One region of the Caloramator sp. E03 genome, then DNA from elsewhere that is predicted to be linked to it. Evidence: riboswitches for the same ligand, from Rfam matches in the RefSeq annotation. Region 1 holds a riboswitch; each other region holds the start of a gene.
What was found. Region 1 has a riboswitch for fluoride ahead of FDN13_RS11335 (MutS-related protein). Riboswitches for the same ligand answer to the same signal wherever they lie in the genome.

Region 1 (4,988 bases):
GTTTACTTATGATATTAAACTTAATCTATAGCAACTTAATAAATGTTTGTAAAAAAAAATTTATAATAGTAAAATTAATATTAATAAAGCTTTAGTATGTAGAGGATAAATTACTATAAACTTACTATAAAAAAGATTGGAGAATGTAAGATGGATATTGATATTAAAATGCTTGATGCAAAATATTGGATTGAAAAAATTAGTGATTCTAATAAAGTTATAATGCCTTTAAATAAAATTGAGGAATTTAATGAAATGACTCAAAAAAAGGCAAAAATGATATTTGATATTAAAAATTATAAAGAGTACCTATCGAAAGAAGAACTTTTAAATATCATAGAGAATTATAAAATACCACAAATTTCTATGTATGATATAAACGGGAATAGATTGGAAAAGGATTTCTACGATAGACTTATTTATAATACAAATATTTACGGAATTAAAAATAAAAATAATATAAAGTATGGAATAGCTGTAAGAAATACGGACCTTAGAAGTTTTCCTGATGATACTCCTGTGTTTAAAACTGCTGTGGATAAAGAACTTGATAGATTTCAGGAAACAGGGTGTCAAGCCTTTGAACCACTGGTTATACTTCATGAAAGCAGTGATAGAAAGTGGTATTTTGTTATAATGTATAACTACTTTGGATGGGTAAGGGCAGAAGATATTGCAGTTGGAAAAAAGGAAGATATTTTTGATTATGTAGAAAGTAAAGACTTTATTGTAGTTACAGGAGAACATGTTCATACTGTATATAATCCTTTCGACAGGAGGATATCCAATGTTGAGTTTACAATGGGAACTAAAATTCCTATTGAAAAAGATAAACCTTTATCATTAGATAATCAGTTGACTGTTGGACAATATGTTGTAAAGCTTGCTGTCAGAAATGATAAAGGATATTTTGAAATAAAAAATGCACTTATTCCTATAACAGAAGATGTGTCTTTTGGATATTTACCCTACACAAGAGAGAATATTTTAAAACAGGTATTTAAAACCCTCGGGAAAAGGTATGGATGGGGGGATAGCTTTAAAGGCAGGGATTGTTCAAGTACTATAATGTATACATACAAATGTTTTGGATTTAAACTTCCAAGAAATGCTGATGATCAAGAGAATGCACAGGGTATAGTTTGTGAATTTAATAATGAAATGTCAGTTGAAGATAGAGTAAATCTTTTTGAAAAAATAAAACCTGGAGCTGCAGTTTTTATGGATGGACATGTTATGATGTATGTTGGAATGGAAGATAAAAGACCATATATTATTCATGCATTTCATGGATATGGAGAAAAAATAGGTGATAAATATGAATTTGCTCCTGCAAATACTGTTATGGTAACATCAGCTCTTATTAAAAGAGCGGATGGAAAAACATTTATTGAAGAGTTTACAAAGGTATTGGATTTTGAAGAATAAAATTTTTTACAAATTGGTAAGAGAATCTTTAAATTAGTTTATTTAGAAAATGTTGTATAAAAGACAAAAAAATGATATATTATCTTTAGGGATGAAGCTCCCTGTGAATTGCTGGTAACAGCTGATGGCTTCTACGTTAATGTAGGAGTTATCAGCTGTTTTATTTTTATTATGTTAAGGAGGAGGTTTTAATGTTATTTTGCAGCATTTTATTTAAAAAGTTTGAGGATATTGATATAAAAAAGGAAGAGCCTTCTTATTTTAAGGATTTAAATCTTGATAAGATAGTAAATACGATAACTTTAGGAAAAAATGATTATAACTTAGCCCCATTTTTTTATAGCCCTTTAAAAAGTGTGGAGGAAGTCAATTACAGGCATGAAATAATGAAGGATTTAGAAAAGGAAGAGCTTTTTAATAGCATAAAATCCTTTGCACAGAATATGTGCATGATGAGGGAGTATTTAAAAAAAGCAGATAAAATGATTTATAAATATCAAAAGGAAAGATGGTTTTTAGATGGGGTTGAAATATATTGTGATGCAGTTAATATTCTTGTAAAAGATCTTAATTCTATTTGTTTAAAATCCAATGGGCTTATAGCTTTTCGTGATTATATAAATTCCTATATTAAATCAAATAGTTTTGTTGTTCTTTTAAATGAAACAAAGAAATTAAAGAAGGATTTATCAGAAGTAAAATATTGTGTTCATATTAAGGGAAGTAAAGTAAGAGTTAAAAAATATGAAAATGAAAAGGATTATTGTGAAGAGGTAGATAAGACTTTTGAAAAATTTAAAAAAGGTGTAGTTAAAGATTATAGAGTAGAATTTAATGACTATATAGAAATGAATCATGTTGAAGCTATGATATTGGATTTAGTAGCTAAGCTTTACGAGGATTTATTTTTAAACCTTGATTATTTCTGTGAGAAAAATATTAATTATTTAGATAAAACAATAGAAGCTTTTGATAGAGAAATACAATTTTATATATCCTATATAGAATATATGAAAATATTTATACAGAATGGACTTTCTTTTTGTTATCCTGATGTAAATATATCAAAGAACATTTATGCTTATGATGCCTTTGACATTGCTCTTGCAACAAAGCTTATAAATGAAAAATCAGATATAGTATGTAATGATTTTTATCTTAAAGATAAGGAACGTATATTTGTAGTTACAGGTCCTAATCAAGGAGGAAAGACAACTTTTGCACGTATGTTTGGGCAACTTCACTATATTGCAAGCTTAGGACTTCCTGTCCCAGGCAGAGATGCAAAGCTGTTTTTATATGATAAACTTTTTACTCATTTTGAAAAGGAAGAGGATATTAACAATAATAATGGCAAACTTCAAGATGAGCTAATAAGGATACATGATATACTAAACGAAGCTACACATAATAGCATTGTAATTCTTAATGAAATATTTGCTTCAACAACATTAAAAGATGCTATCTTTTTAGGAAAAGAAATAATGAGGAGAATATCCCAGCTTGATTTATTATGTGTCTGTGTAACTTTTATATATGAATTAACATCTTTTAATGAAAAAACGGTAAGCCTTGTTAGTACTGTTGAGCCTAATGACCCCAATGTAAGAACCTTTAAGATTTTAAGAAAGAATGCCGATGGGCTTTCTTATGCTGTATCTATTGCTGAAAAATATAGGTTAACTTATGATTGGGTAAAGGAGAGAATTAAATAATGAAAGCTCTTTTGATGTATAAAGATAAGGATTTTGATATAAATAAAAAACTACCATTTTATTCAGAAGAACTTATAAAGGATTTAAATTTGAATGTATTGTTTTATTCTATGTCTATGGGTGATGAGTTTTTACTTGAAGTATCTAAAAAAGCTTTGCTTTTAAGTATTAATGATTTGGATACGATAATCTACAGGCAAAACATTTTAAAAGATTGTATTAATAATTCATCAATTGTTAGAAACTTGTATAACATTGCCTGTGAAGCTATAACAAATAAAAGAAAATATTATTTTGGATTTTTCACACGATATCCTGCTGCTATATTAGATAGTTCAATAGATGTTCTTGAAATGTTTGTAGAAATGCTAAAAAAAATAAAAAAGATTTCAGAGGATAATTCTTACAATTTTAAATCAGAAGGATTTAAGAATTTTTTTAAAATGATAGATAGGGAACTTGATAATGAATATTTTATGAAGGTTGAAAGTTGCTTAAAAGAGTTAAGGCTAAATGAGGGTGCTTTGATTAGTATGGAATTGGGTAAAGGGAATAAAGGTATTAATTATATGCTTTGTAAGCCTCAAAATGAAAAGAAAAGTTTTATTGAGAAGATTTTTTACAATAGAACAACTTCTTTTACTTTTTATATAGATGATCGTGATGAAAGTGGTGCAAGAATGCTCTCGGAAATAAGGGATAGGGGAATTAACGAGGTAGCAAATATAATTGCAAAATCAGCTGAACATATTTTGAGCTTTTTTACCATGTTAAAAACGGAGTTAGCCTTTTATATATCTTGTTTAAACCTATATAATAAGCTTTTAGAGTTAGGTGTTAAAACAACTTTTCCAGTTCCATTAAAGTCAAGTACAAGAAAACATTCTTTTACTGGTTTGTATGATGTATGTCTTGCTCTTGAAATAGGAAATGTTGTTGGAAATGATTTGAATTCTGAAAATAAAGATCTTTATATAATAACAGGTGCAAACCAAGGAGGAAAGTCAACTTATTTAAGGAGTATAGGTATATCTCAAATTATGATGCAATGTGGTATGTTTGTTGGAGCAGAATATTATAGTGCCAATATATGTGAAGGAATATTTACTCATTATAAGAGGGAAGAAGATAATAGCATGAGAAGTGGAAAACTTGATGAAGAATTAAAAAGGATGAGCGATATCATTGATAATATTAAACCTAATTCTATTATACTTTTTAATGAATCTTTTTCAGCAACTAATGAAAGGGAAGGTTCTCAGATTGCAAAAGACATCGTTATGGCGTTGTTGGAAAAAAATATTAAAGTTTTCTTTGTTACTCATTTTTTTGAACTTGCCTATGGATTTTATGAAAAGAAGCTGAAAAATGCAGTTTTTCTGAGGGCTGAAAGGCAAAACGATGGAAAAAGAACTTTTAAGATAATTGAAGCACAGCCTCTGCAAACGAGCTTTGGAGAAGACCTATATAAAAAAATATTTGAAAATCAATAGCAAACAGAAATAGTCATCCATTTAAAAAATGATGTATTTTTATACTCCAATTAGAAATAATAAAACTGATATGAGTATTATTAAAAAGGAGGATTATTATGGCAAAGAAGATGAAAACGATGGATGGTAACGAAGCTGCTGCACGTGCATCCTATGCCTTTACAGAGGTTGCAGCAATATATCCAATAACTCCATCCTCGCCTATGGCTGAAAATGTTGATGAATGGTCTGCCCATGGGCAAAAAAACATTTTTGGGCAAAGCGTGAAAGTAGTTGAAATGCAGTCAGAGGCTGGGGCTGCTGGTGCGATGCATGGATCACTTCAGGCTGGTGCCTTAACTACTACATATAC
Region 2 (4,988 bases), 1.3 Mb from region 1:
CATTGTCATATCCTTGTCAAGATAATATTCTCCTAATAAAAAAAACGGTGGGGAATAATCAGGGTAATTTTTTGCTAACTCTTTTAACTCATATACTATCTCATCTTCTAAAAACTTATAACCTGTTTTATCATGCATACTCATCATAATATAAATCATATTCATAATATACTCTTTTTTAGGATAAATTTCACAAAGGGCTTTTGTAAGAATTAATGATTCTTTTGTATTATTAATCTTTTTATTTTCTATTTCCATTATTAAATAACTTTTTGCTTGAGGGACATTTCTCATACAGTTAATATAGTCATTGTTATATTTAAAAGCTGGATCACAAGCAATTACATAAGCCATTCCTTTAATAAAATAACTAATAGGTATGTTTTCTTTCCCTTTACTTGCAAATGATATCATATCTTTAGATATTATAGGATATACACCTTTTTTTAGAATAGCTTTATCTTTAACCTTTATATCCTTATCAATCTCTAAAAACAAAATATTATCTAGTTCCTTCTTTAAATAACTTAGAAAATCCATTAGTTTCACCTCCTAAACATTATAACATTTTACACTAGGAGGCGCCACATTAAAAAATCCCAAGCATTAAACTTAGCTTGGGTAACAGTTTTTAACAATATCCTCTATATTTTCACACAAACTATTTAATTTTTTTATTTTGTTCTCAACCTCCATATTCTTATCCTCTCTATTTAATATAACTTTATTTAAAGTGTTTTGAATATCCCTTTGCAGATTAGATGAGTCCTCTGTAAATGTTAACTTAAAGGAACGAAGACTTTCTTGAATTTTATATCTATAATTGTATAGCATATTGTTTTTATTTCGCTCAATAGCTCTTTTCATATTATCTAGTAACTTTTGATATATAATCCTATTTGAATACGATTTTGGCATAATATAAACAAAATCATTAATATTTATAAAAAATGAACCTGAAAAGCTATCAACTTCAACATAAAAATCCTCTTTATTAGAGAGAATATAATCATTTTTTTCATAGCTGTACTCTACATTGAAAATATCATATACTGTTTTTGATATATAAGATTTTATATCATTGATGTCATTATTAAGCATTTCTATTATATTCTCATACCCAATTTTTAATTTCTCTAATCCTTCTTCATTCATACTCTCAAGCTTTTCAACCAAGCTACTATCAATAATGTACTTCAACTTTTCTTCTAATTTTCTTGGTCTTAAAAAGTTATTCTTTTCATACTCATCTTTTAATATTTTTTCCATATCACTTACCATATTATCTACCTTTATCTTAAAGTATTCCTCAATATTTTGAATAAGGTTGTCTGTATTTTTTTCAGCATGATAAAAAATATCTTCAGTTATCCTATCTAATTCTTTTAGCTTATCATATAGCTCTTTTATTTTTTCCTCTAAACTATCAATAGGCATTTTTAATGCACTGATATAAAGCTGTATCTTTGATAAAACAGTTTTTAATATATCAGTTGTTTTTATCTTTATTGAATTTACAATAATTTCATCTTTAGAATGATTTACATCTCTTTTAATAATTGATATTAATTTTTCAACCCCTATTAACTTCTGAGCACTAATAGGGAAAAAATCAATATAATTAATGTTCATTATTTCACAAATAACATTTTCACAATATTTTAAATATGTTTCAAGTTCACTGCTATTTATTACATCTATCTTATTAATTACAAAATAAAACTTTGATGCATACTTTTTTGCCGCACTCAAAAATTCTCTTTCTATTTCATTTATTGGACTATCAACAGAGAGCATAAAAATTATGGCATCGCTGTTTTTTATAAAAGAATAAGCAGCATCAGTATTATGTTTATGAATCGATCCAACCCCAGGAGTATCTACAAGTATTATTCCTTCCTTTAATATACTGCTTGGATAGAATATTTTAACATATTCCACCTCTTTTTGATTGTTAGGATTTTCCTGTTCACTAATATAAATAGAAAGATTATCTAAAGGAACCTCTTTTTCTTCTCCATTTTTAAAAATAACTTTTGCACAAGAAGTAGGGCTATACTGAAGTCTTGTAACAACAGATGTTATAGGAATAATTGCAACAGGTAGTATATCATCTCCTAAAACCTTATTTATAAAGGTTGTCTTGCCACGTTTAAACTGACCCACAACAGATATTATAATCTCTTTATTCTTTAACTTTTCCCTTAACTTTAAAAGCTTTTCAAGTTGATCTTTACAAACATCAGATTCTTCTAATAATTTAATAGAATCATCTAATATATCATATATTGAAATACCCACAACAACCTTCCTTTCTATATATTAGTGAAAATATAATCCTTTTATAAATAAAAAAAGCTAATGAATTCTACTAAAGTAGAAGTCATCAGCTATAAAGCATTTAGGAATATTCTCCAAGGAGGAACTTCATCTCCCATGTAAAATTATAACAAAAATATTATAAAATATCAACAATCTAGTTATTCCCCTACTACCTTTTCAATAACCTTAATAACACCACTACTGTTATTGTAATGTATTGATTTTTCTCCAGTATATTACATCTTATAGAATTATATGAGTATCTTTTTTTTTAATAACTTTTGTTCATTGAAACAGAAGTTTTACACCTATTTCTTCATATTCCTCCTTATGGCAAATGCACTTGTTATAAGCTATTAATCCTTTCTACCAAGCCCATAAGGGACTTTCATAGCCAAGGTATCGCCTATAATGGCGGCATAATAATTAAAGACCGGAATCATCGGCCATCAAAATTAACTTATGAAAAAATCTTATCTAAATTTTGAACACATTTTTCTATCCTTTCCATAGCCTTTTTAATATTTTCTCTTTGGGTCCCAAGGTTTATTCTTATCCATCCTTCACCATCACAAACAAAATTATTTCCATCCTCAACTAAAACACCATATTCTGATGATAATAGTTTAGTAAATTCAGTGGATGTAATTCCAGTTTTACTAATATTTATCCATAAAAGATATGAAGACTCCATTTTCATATAGGAGAGTTTAGGAATTTTATTATCTATAAAATCTACAGTATATAAATAATTATCATAAATATATTTTGTAACTTCCTTAAGATAGTCTTTGCAATCATTATAGGCTGATATTATTCCTATTATTCCAAATACGTTTGGTGAAGTTATCGAATTTTTAAAAAGTCTTTCTCTGAACCTTTCTCTTATATTTTTATTTGGAATAATAGAATATGAAGTTTTAAGCCCTCCCAAATTAAAAGCCTTATTTGGGGAAGAAAGCAATATTATATTATCCATTAATTCCTCCTCCAAGGAAAGAATAGAATAAAATCTTCCAAAATGTATCTGCTCTCCATGTACTTCATCAACAACAAGAATAGTTTTATATTTTTTGCAAAGCATTGCAATTTTTCTTAATTCATCGATGCTCCATATCCTCCCTGAAGGATTGTGAGGTGAGCAAAGCAAATATAGCTTTGGTTTAAATTCTCTAAGCTGAGATTCTATTTCTTCAAAATCTATGTAATATCTGTTTTCAATAATATTTAATTTATTATAGATGCATCTTACTCCCTGTTTTACTACTGCACCATTAAAGGGTTCATATACTGGAGTATTAATTATTACAAAATCATTTTCATTGCAAAATGCCTGAACAATATAATGCAGAGTAGATACCGTTCCATAACTTAAAGTTATCCATTCTTTATAAATCTCAACTCCATGCATATCCTTCTTCCAGTTTATTACTGCATCATAAAATTCATCATAAACATAAGTATATCCAAATACTCCTCTGTCGATTGCTTTTTTAAAAGAATTCAGTATATTATCAGGGGCTTTAAAATCCATATCCGCAATCCATAATGGAATAAAGTCATCTGATACATATTTAAAATGTTCCTTGATTATTTTTTTGTCCCATTTTCTACATCTTTCATTTATTCTATCTGTTTTTATATCAAAATTGTACATAACATCACCCCTTTACAGAAATAAGTTCTCTATCGCTATTAGTTAAAACTTCAAAACCTTCCTCAGTTACAAGTATATCATCTTCTATTCTAACTCCTCCAAGCCCCTCTATGTAAATTCCAGGTTCAATGGTAATAATCATTCCTGCCTCCAAAAATATGTCATTCCCTTTTCCAATTACAGGATATTCATGAACCAAAATGCCTACTCCATGGCCAAGATTATGGCCAAAATTCTTTCCGTATCCTTCTTTTTCGATAATATTCCTTGCTATACCGTCAAGATACGAGGCAGTTATCCCTGCTTTAACGCTCTTTACAGCTTTCCACTGAGCTTTTTTTACAATCTCATAAATTTTTATCATTTCTTTATTATAAGCTTCTCCAAGCAAAAAGGTTCGAGTCATATCTGAACAATAGTTATTATAATTTACGCCAAAATCAATAGTTATAAATTCTCCTCTTTTTATAACTTTATCCGATGCTTTCCCATGGGGAAGAGCACCCCTTTCTCCTGAAGCTACAATTATATCAAAAGATTCTTTATCTCCGTTACATTCTTTAATATATCTTACAAGTTCTCTTTCAACCTGCTTTTCAGTCATTCCTTCTTTTACAAAAGACAGTATGTGTTTATACGCTTTATCGGCTATTTGAGCAGCTGTTCTTATTTTTTCAATTTCTTCCGAAGTTTTTATCACTCTTAGGCTATCTAAAGAAATGCTTAAAAATACTACTTTAACATGCTCAGCCAACTTCATATAATTATCATAAGTAAGATTATCTCCTTCAAATCCTATTATTTTTATACTTTCTTTTTTAGCAATCTCATTTAAGAGGTTAAAAATAGTTCTTTCCTTTGAAATTTCAATAACGCTAAACTCCTTTGCATTTTCTTTTACCTGAACATAATATCGTGAATCCACAAGAGCATATTGATTGTTTCTTGTTATAAGAAGATATCCTGAGTTGCTATATAGATTTGCCAAATAGAATTTATTATAGGGAGA
Region 3 (4,988 bases), 1.2 Mb from region 1:
ATATATGGCTGGTAATATTACCAGCCATATTTTTTATTAATTATATATTAATATTAAAAACTTTGCAATTGTTTTTCGACATAATAAATTAAAATTCATATTGAACTAATGAATTAACGTTATAGCCTTCAAGCTTATCTCTTCCATTAAGACCCGTAAGCTCAACAACAAAACTTATACCTGCAACTTCTCCACCAAGCTGTTCTACAAGTTTTGCTACTGCGGATATAGTTCCTCCAGTTGCGAGAAGATCATCAACTATAAGTACTTTCTGACCATTTTTTATTGCATCCTTGTGTATTTCAAGAGAATCAGTACCATATTCAAGGTTATATGTGTATCTTAATGTATCCGATGGAAGTTTTCCTGGTTTTCTAACAGGAACAAATCCAACTCCGAGAGAATAAGCAATCGGTGCCCCAAGTAAAAATCCCCTTGCCTCAGGACCAACAACAACATCAATGTCTTTATTTCGAACCTGCTCTACCATTTTATCAATTGTATATTTAAATGCTTCTCCATCACTAAGTAATGTTGTTATATCTTTAAAGCTAATACCTTGTTTTGGGAATCCTTCAATAACCCTTATTTTTTGTTTAATATCCATATAAAATCCTCCCCCGCTTATCGATATTTAAATTATACATTAAAATATACTAAAGTTTAAGTTTTTTTATAATTATTTAACTGATAGTTCCTTTATATTATTTATATAACCCAATACATATTTTTCTACTTCAGCAACAATATTTTTAACATCTTCATTATATAACCTATAGTACATTTCAAGACCTACCTTTTCACTTTTTACAAGATTTGCGTCCTTTAATATTCTAAGATGCTGCGATAAATTAGCCTGGCTAAACTCTATATCTTCATTAAGCCTGCATACACATTTAGGACCATTATATAAAAACTTTATTATTTTGTATCTTATTGGATGTCCAAGCGCTTTAAATATCTTTACCATTAATTCATCTGAATTCATTTTTTCACTCCCTCATCAATGTACTATAATATAATAAATCAATTAAATAATTGTTTTCAATATAGTAACAATTTATTATACCAATATTTTTAAAATATGTAAACGCCATATTATAACTACTATAAGCAATTAAATATGGCGTTTAAAGCTTATTATTTATGCGATTATATAATTGAATAAATATCCTGTAAATAGTATTCCTATGCCAACAATAGTTATAAATATAGCAAGAAGCTTTGGTTTTAATACTCTTCTTAAAAGAATCATTTCAGGTACACTAAGAGCCGTTACTGCCATCATAAATGAAAGAGCTGTTCCCATTGCAACTCCTGCACGAGTAAGCTCACTTACAAGAGGGATAATTCCAGCAGCATTAGAATAAAGAGGAACTCCAACTACTACTGCAATAAATACTGCAAAGGGATTTCCTTTTCCCATATAAGGTGCTAATGCCTTATTAGGAATCCAACCGTGCATAAATCCACCAATTGCTATTCCTATTACTACATAGAGCCAAATCTTTTTAATTAAATCCTTTGTAAAATTCCATGAATCTATTAATCTTTCCTTAATTGTAGGATTTGGAATTTCAATTTCAGTATTGATGTTCATTTCATATACATAACCTTCAACATATTTTTCAAGTTTTAATCTTCCAAGTATAATTCCACTAACTATTGCAATTATCTCACCAGAAACTACATATATTAACGCTATTTTGATCCCAAACAATCCATATAAAAGCCCAAGTGCAACTTCATTAACCATTGGTGCTGCTATAAGATATGAAAATGTAACTCCAAGGGGTACTCCTGCTTCAACAAAACCTATAAAAAGAGGGACTGCAGAACAGGAACAAAACGGAGTAACAATACCCAAAAGAGCTGCAAGCACATGACCTATAAATACACTTCCTTTGTTCTTTGCAAGAATTTTTCTTGTTTTTTCTGGTGGAAAAAAGCTTCTGATAAATGTTATAGCATAAATTATCATAAATAGAAGAATAAATATTTTTATTGTATCAAAAACAAAGAAATTTAATGCACTTCCAAGCTTACTCTTTTCAGATAATCCAAATACATTATAAACAAGAAAATCTGCAAATCTTTGAACAGGAACAAACATAAAATCATCTCCAATCAAATTCTAATAATTATATAAGAAATATATTTACTTTGAACAAAAGAAATAGGCTTTAAGCCTACTTCTCTTCGTTTATAAACTTGATAATTTCATCAACGGTACACACCTTACCAAAAGCTTTTACCTTTTCATTGATAACAATTGCAGGCGTCCTCATAACACCATAGCTCATTATATCCTTAATATTTTCAACCTTTACAATTTTTGCTTTAGCTCCACTCTTTGCAACTGCTTCTTTTGCATTTGCTTCAAGCTTTTTGCAATTTGAACACCCCGGTCCTAAAATTTTAATAACCATATACACTTCCTCCTCTACATATTTTTAATTATTATAAATAAATAATACCTATCTAATAAATTCTTTTAATTTATCTTGTTGATCTATCATTTGATATACTAAACTAAGTATATCTGTTCAAATTTAATGTTTTATAATCCAAACATCTTAATTATATAATAAAATAATTATATAATAATGTCAATGAATATTTTTGATAAACAATTATATTATTCATATTAAAAACTTATTAGCTTTATTATACTCTATATAGCTCAATTTTCAATATTGACATAATATATCACTTTATAATATATTAAAATTAAAAGTAAATAGGTGATGAAGTTCGCCATAAAGCATCTTGTTAAAGATTGATAACTTCTGCAATATTTATTATGCAGAAGTTTTATTTTTAGGAGGTAGTGCAATGGATTTAAATGTTTTTGTAGATTTTAAAAACAAAATAATAGAAAATGTTTCAAAAGTAATCGTTGGCAAAAACGATGTTATTGAACTTATAACCATTTCCTTTATTTGTGGAGGTCATGTGCTTTTAGAAGATATCCCGGGAGTTGGTAAAACTATGCTTGTTAAAGCCTTTGCCAGCTCTATAGGCTGTGACTTTAAAAGAATTCAATTTACTCCTGATCTTCTTCCATCAGACCTTACAGGAATAAACTTTTATAATCAAAAAAGCTGTGAATTCGAATTTAGAAAAGGTCCCTTATTTACTAACATAGTTCTTGCTGATGAGATTAATAGGGCAACTCCAAGAACACAATCAAGCCTCCTTGAAGCTATGGAAGAAAGTCAAATCACAGTGGATGGTCAAACAAGGAAATTAAGCCATCCATTTATGGTACTTGCAACTCAAAATCCTGTTGAATCATTCGGTACATTTCCACTTCCTGAAGCACAACTTGATAGGTTTTTTATGAGAATAAGAATGGGTTACCCCTCAAGACGAGAGGAAATTGAAATTATAAATAGAAATAAAGATAATAATGTAATAAATAATTTAAACCCGGTTGTAACTTTGGATGAAATTAACTATGTTAAAAATAACTTTTCAAATATAAATATATCATCAGATGTCATGGAATACATTATGGATATAGTTGAAGCTTCAAGAAAGGATGAAAAAATACTGCTTGGAGTAAGCCCAAGAGGAACGATTGCTCTTTTTAAAGCTTGCCAAGCAAAAGCAGCAATTGAAGGCAGAAGATATATCTTACCTGAAGATGTAAAGTATCTCTCACCTTATGTTTTAAATCACAGGATAATCCCTAAAGGTGTTAATAAAACAAATAATGCAGATCTAATAAAGTATATGCTTAATAGCATAAAAGTACCAGTTGAAAATTATTGAGGTGCATAATTATGATTTACGCTGCCCTTTTGATTATAATACTAGGCTTTATTTTAAATAACCTGTCTAAAAAATATATGATACATAATCTTGAATATAAAAGAAGATTGTCTAAAAACATAGTTGAAATAGATGAGGAATTTGAAATTTCATCAATAATTGAAAATAAAAAAATCCTTCCTATAACTTTTATGCAGATTACTGAAAAGTTTCCTGATTCAATATACTATAAGTTTGATGCTAACATTTTAGAATCAGCTAATTACCTATTTCACAAAGCAACCTACACACTTTTGCCCTATCAGAGAATTAAAAGAACTTATAAAGCAAGTTGTAAAAAAAGAGGAAGATTTTATTTTTATGATGTAGTTTTAACTTTAGGAGATTTTTTAGGACTTGATACCTATAGCAAAGCAATTGATTCATCTCTTCAAATAATTGCTCTTCCTAAATCTATAATTTTGAATAATGTTTTAAAGCCTTATGGGGATTATTATGGAGATATATCTGTTAAAAGATGGATAATTGATGACCCTGATCATATAGTAGGGATTAGGGAATACACGCCTTTTGATCCACAAAAGTTTATACATTGGCCTACTTCTTTAAAATCTAATAAGCTTATGGTTAAAAAATTTGATTTTACATCTGAAAATACTGCCCTCCTACTTCTTAATATAGAATGTAGAAAACCCTTTTGGATAGAAATAGATGAAAATAAAATAGAAAAATGCTTTTCAATTGCAAGAACAATAATTGAAGAATTACAGTCAGAAGGAATACCTTATGCTTTTGTAGATAACATACAAGGAAGCGATTTCTCACTAAAAAACAATAATTTTGTTTCTGGTTATGGTTTTTCGATGATGAATCAAATACTTGAAAATCTCGGAAAGGCATCCTTTGGAATTGAGCAAGAATTTGAATTAATATTAGAACATGTAATTTCTAACCCAATGAATTTTAAAACTACAATCATAATAACTCCTTTTTTACTTGAAAGTTATGTAGAGTATATTAATAAAATTTGTGATATTACAAATAGTATTGTATTAATATCAATGGATGATGAAAACCTTTCAAAAATAAATAATAAAGTTTTAATCTTTACTGAAAGGAGTGAGCCTATTTGAATAACATCCTTTTAATAAAGATAGTTAATTTCTTTTCATTTTTATTTTTGATTTTAAACTTCATATTATTACTTATGA
Region 4 (4,988 bases), 1.5 Mb from region 1:
CTTATCTTCCATAACAAAAATTTTTTCTATCTTTGTTTTATCAACAACATCATTTATCTTTTTTTGAAATCCTATTCCAACTCCAATAACTATTTTTTCAACACCTTTATCATTAACAATGAGGGTATTATTATTAAGTATCTTCTTAATTCTCATTTTATCCTCCTATATAATATATAATAATTATATTATAACACCCTAAATAGATAATTTTAAAAATCAAATTTAAATAATAAATAAATATAATTTTTTAATAATATTTATCATAACAATTTACAAAAATAACCTTTTTTATTAATATATTTTAAAGTTTTTTGTCTTAGCTTTACTCTTTGTTATTTACCAATTTCTTTAAATATACTATTAAAAGGCTATCAATCAATAATGCATAGTCATTTATATATATTTAGAAATAAAAATTCTGTTTTGATAAATACTTAACTTTTATTTTTCTTTATTTGGGCATATAAAAAAAGGCTATTCTACCTTATTAGCAAAATAACCATTATATCACTAATATATTTTATAAACAGGATATAAATAAATTATAAAAATTATTAACTCTATTGTTTATAAAAAGTATCTCTATGCAAAATCAGATGGAAATTGGAAATATCTAATAAATAACACCATCAACCCATATTTTCTTTCCATATATTACCTAAGTATCTTGAACTAATTTCTTTTCCAGATGCAATTTCAAGAATAGCATCAGCTATATCAGGAAAAAGTAAAATTTCTTTTATTTTTTCCAGTGGTACAAATTCAGGAAAATCCCATTTTTCATTTGGGAAACACCATGAAGGTTTTTTTACTTCTCCTGATTGTGGGATACCTCTAAAGAAAAAATTTATAATATGTTTTTCACCATCTGGCCAGAGGGTTTCTCCAGTAAAAAGAAGTTCGGTTACTTTAACTTTTAAAGAGGTTTCTTCCTCAACTTCTCTTTCTCCACATTCTTTTAAAGTTTCAATCTGTCTTAATTTGCCGCCCGGCAATACCCAATATCTCTTGCCATCTCGAAGATGGTTTATTAAAAGAATTTTATTATCTTGAATTACAATAACACCTACCCTGATATCAATCATAAAAACTACTCCTTTTTAAAGTTATTTAAATATTTATATAACTTTTTTATCTATCTTCATACTGAATCTCAAATAAGTACCGCAATATAAAAACTTACGGTACTTATTACATTAACACTTTCCTTATAATTCCAAAATCTTACTCTTTCATATATTTCCAAGTGCACTTATTATATAAACTTAATAGAAAGTTTCTTTCATTATCCATATCCTACATAACTCTGCTTAAGCAGCTTTTTCTATATTTGAAACGCTTATAGTTAAAAACGCAATAAAAGCACATGCAGCTCCGAAAAAGAATGTTGCTGAAGGAGAAACATTATCCCAAAGATAACCTGCAATAATATTTGCCGGCAATGTCATTATGCCTAATGAAGCATTGTATAGTCCATATGCAGTACCGCGCTTGTTATCAGGCACAATTCGAGCAACAAGTGATTTTGCAATTCCTTCAGTTGTCGCATAATAAAGACCATAAAATATATATATTATCCATATATGCCAAGGTCGGCTTGCAAATGCAAATCCTATATATGATAAAACATAAATAATCCATCCAATCTTCATTACTTTCACCCTTCCAATTCTATCTGAAAGGCTGCCTGCAGGAACTGATAACGAAGCATAAAAAAGATTAAATACCGCATAGACAATAGGTATTATTACAGGACTTATACCAACATCTTGGGCACGGAGTATTAAAAATGAGTCACTTGAATTACCCAATGTGAAAATAAGCATTATAATAAGAAATAAAAGAAATTTATCCTTCAATACACTAAAATCAAATTTTGACTGTTCCTTTGAAGCAGATGAAGCTTTTTCATTTACAAAAATGCCTATTAAAAGTATTGTTATAGCAGAGATAAGACCAGCAATATAAAATATTATTCTGTAACGCATATTTCCACTTGCAAAAAGGTAAAGTATCCCTGCTGTTACAAGTGGCCCGATTACAGAACCTAAAGTATCAAGCATACGCTGAAATCCAAAAGAGAATCCCACATGTCCTTCCTTAGCCGATTGGGCAACCAGTGCATCTCGAGGAGCATCCTTTGTTCCTTTTCCGATACCATCAATTAAACGCAAAATAAAAGCCTGCCATGCAAAAAACACAGTACCAAATAAAAAGCGGCTTATTGCAGAAAGTAAATAGCCTATAAAAACAATAATCTTTCGTTTTCCTAACTTATCAGAAATAATACCTGATACTATTTTAAAAACACTTACAATTGTTGTTAAACTTCCCTCTATAAGACCTATTGTCTCTTTACTTAAACCCAGAACAGTTGAATAGAAAATTGGAAGAATTGGCTGTATCATGTCCTGCCCAAAGCCACCAAAAAAAGCTACCCATCCTAACGTATAAACATTATTTCGCTCTTTTACAATGTCATTCTTTTTTCCCATAAAATCACCCTTCCAAAAAATATAAAAAGCCAATAACCCTACAGTAAAGTAGGAGTCATTAGCTTATTACCAAGCATTTTAGGTGAACTCCATCACCACAAAACTATTATATTTCATTTTTATATATTTTTTCAAGGCCGAATTAATCCTAAAATATAGATTAAATCTTTAAATATCTTAAAATAATATTATTTACTTTATTTAACATATTATTATTTTGCATAGACTCTATGGATCCTCATAAAATCATCCATATATTTATAATTAAAGCTATATCATATATCATTCAATAAGTACAAGTAACACTCCCTCCTTATAAAACATATTATAAATTGACAATCATTTATGGAGGTTTGTTATGAGAAAATATCGGGTCTTTGACAGTTGCAAGACAAAAAAAGTGCCTTAAAGCCTTGATATAGGCTTATTTTTTTGTCAAATTTTAAATTTTTATAGTGCACAATGTGTAACAATGTGTTATAATATAGATATAAATATATGAAGAGATGTGAAAAAATGAGATTACAAATTGTTAAATCAAAAAATGCAGCATCCTTATATGTAGTTAAATCTGTTTATGAAAAAGGCAAGCGTACATCAAAAGTAGTTGAGAAGCTTGGCACTTATGATGAACTTTTAAAAAAACTAAACGGACAAGACCCTATAGAATGGGGGAAGAGGTACGTTGAAGAGTTAAATAGAAAAGAAAAAGAAGAGAAAAGAGAAATATTAGTAAAATACTCGCCTGTTAAACAAATTAACAAAGACGAACAGCATACTTTTAATGGTAGTTACTTGTTTTTACAAAAAATATATAACGAGCTTGGGCTGCAAAATATCTGTAAAAATATTTCGGATAAACATAAATTTAATTTTAATCTAAATTCAATACTATCAAGATTAATTTATGCAAGAATTATTTATCCATCATCTAAGCTTGCTACATACGAACTATCAAAAAAATTTATTGAGCAGCCTGATTTTGAGCTTCAGCATATTTATAGAGCTTTAGAAGTAATTTCAGAAGAAACAGATTTTATTCAGTCAGAATTATATAAGAACAGTCTTAAAGTTTGCAATCGTAATAAAGGAGTTCTCTATTATGACTGCACCAACTATTTCTTTGAAATTGAACAGGAAGAAGGATTAAAACAGTATGGAGTATCGAAGGAACATAGACCCAATCCAATTGTTCAAATGGGACTTTTCATGGATGGAGACGGCATCCCCCTTGCATTTTGTATAAACAAAGGTAATACTAATGAACAAGTAACTTTAAAACCTTTAGAGCAAAAAATTATATCCGAATTTGGGCTTTCAAAATTTATCATTTGTACAGATGCAGGGCTTGCATCTACAGCAAACAGAAAATTTAATAATATACAAAATCGAGCTTTTATTACTACACAATCTATTAAAAAATTAAAATCACATTTAAAAGAATGGGCGTTAGACCCCAAAGGATGGCATCTTAGCGATTCAGACAAAGTATATAATTTAAACGAAATTGACGAAGAAACAGATATTAATAAAATTTTTTATAAGGAACGCTGGATAAAAGAAGACGGGCTTGAACAAAAACTTATTGTAACATTTTCCTTGAAATATAGAAACTATCAAAGAACTATAAGAGGTAACCAAATAGAGAGAGCTCAAGAGGTTATTGATACCAATCCTACAAAATTGAAGAAATGTAATGCTAATGATTACAAACGCTTTATTTCAAAGACTCACTGCACACCTGACGGTGAAGTAGCTGAAAAAGAATTATACAGCATTAATGCTGATTTAATAGCACAAGAGGCAATGTATGATGGTTTTTACGCAGTATGTACAAATATAAGTGATGATGCTGCCGCAATTATAAAAATTAATAGAAGGCGTTGGGAAATAGAAGAGTCCTTCCGTATTATGAAATCAGAGTTTAAGGCAAGACCAGTATATTTAAGAAGAGATGATAGAATAAAAGCGCATTTTACAACTTGTTTCATTTCCCTGATGATATATAGGCTATTAGAAAAAAAGCTTTCAGAAAAATATACGTGTAGCGATATTATATCAGGACTTAGAGAAATGAATTTTTATGAGATTAAGAATGAGGGCTATATTCCAATATATACAAGGACCGATTTTACAGATGATTTACATGACAAATTTGGCTTTAGAACGGATTATCAAATAATTAATATGAAACAAATGAAAAAAATTTTTAAAGACACGAAAAAATAAAAAACATTGTTCACTTTTTTGAAAAGTATAAAAGCCTGAGATCCCTTGATATTCAATGGTTCTACAGGCTTTTTGCTTCGCGCAACTGTCAAAGATGAGATTATATTTCATTTTTATATATTTTTTCAAGGCCGAATTAATCCTAAAATATAGATTAAATCTTTAAATATCTTAAAATAATATTATTTACTTTATTTAACATATTATTATTTTGCATAGACTCTATGGATCCTCATAAAATCATCCATATATTTATAATTA

Region 2: another riboswitch for fluoride. It lies ahead of FDN13_RS03580 (dynamin family protein); the one in region 1 lies ahead of FDN13_RS11335 (MutS-related protein).
Region 3: another riboswitch for fluoride. It lies ahead of FDN13_RS03200 (AAA family ATPase); the one in region 1 lies ahead of FDN13_RS11335 (MutS-related protein).
Region 4: another riboswitch for fluoride. It lies ahead of FDN13_RS04260 (MFS transporter); the one in region 1 lies ahead of FDN13_RS11335 (MutS-related protein).

Annotation. Positions count from the first base shown of each region.
Region 1 covers NZ_CP040093.1:2,357,569-2,362,556, forward strand. Annotated here, with positions in the region: gene FDN13_RS11325 (DNRLRE domain-containing protein) at 1-12, shown strand, start outside; gene FDN13_RS11330 (SH3 domain-containing protein) at 151-1,428, shown strand; fluoride riboswitch at 1,507-1,569, shown strand; gene FDN13_RS11335 (MutS-related protein) at 1,620-3,143, shown strand; gene FDN13_RS11340 (MutS-related protein) at 3,143-4,636, shown strand; gene nifJ (pyruvate:ferredoxin (flavodoxin) oxidoreductase) at 4,735-4,988, shown strand, end outside.
Region 2 covers NZ_CP040093.1:692,668-697,655, forward strand. Annotated here, with positions in the region: gene FDN13_RS03575 (tetratricopeptide repeat protein) at 1-540, opposite strand, end outside; gene FDN13_RS03580 (dynamin family protein) at 613-2,301, opposite strand; fluoride riboswitch at 2,371-2,444, opposite strand; gene FDN13_RS03585 (MalY/PatB family protein) at 2,783-3,979, opposite strand; gene FDN13_RS03590 (M24 family metallopeptidase) at 3,984-4,988, opposite strand, start outside.
Region 3 covers NZ_CP040093.1:608,277-613,264, forward strand. Annotated here, with positions in the region: gene FDN13_RS03180 (adenine phosphoribosyltransferase) at 89-607, opposite strand; gene FDN13_RS03185 (ArsR/SmtB family transcription factor) at 680-988, opposite strand; gene FDN13_RS03190 (permease) at 1,145-2,113, opposite strand; gene FDN13_RS03195 (thioredoxin family protein) at 2,190-2,429, opposite strand; fluoride riboswitch at 2,735-2,799, shown strand; gene FDN13_RS03200 (AAA family ATPase) at 2,836-3,777, shown strand; gene FDN13_RS03205 (DUF58 domain-containing protein) at 3,789-4,910, shown strand.
Region 4 covers NZ_CP040093.1:827,730-832,717, forward strand. Annotated here, with positions in the region: gene FDN13_RS04250 (PRD domain-containing protein) at 1-156, opposite strand, end outside; gene FDN13_RS04255 (NUDIX domain-containing protein) at 633-1,088, opposite strand; gene FDN13_RS04260 (MFS transporter) at 1,314-2,498, opposite strand; fluoride riboswitch at 2,541-2,604, opposite strand; gene FDN13_RS04265 (IS1634 family transposase) at 3,015-4,727, shown strand.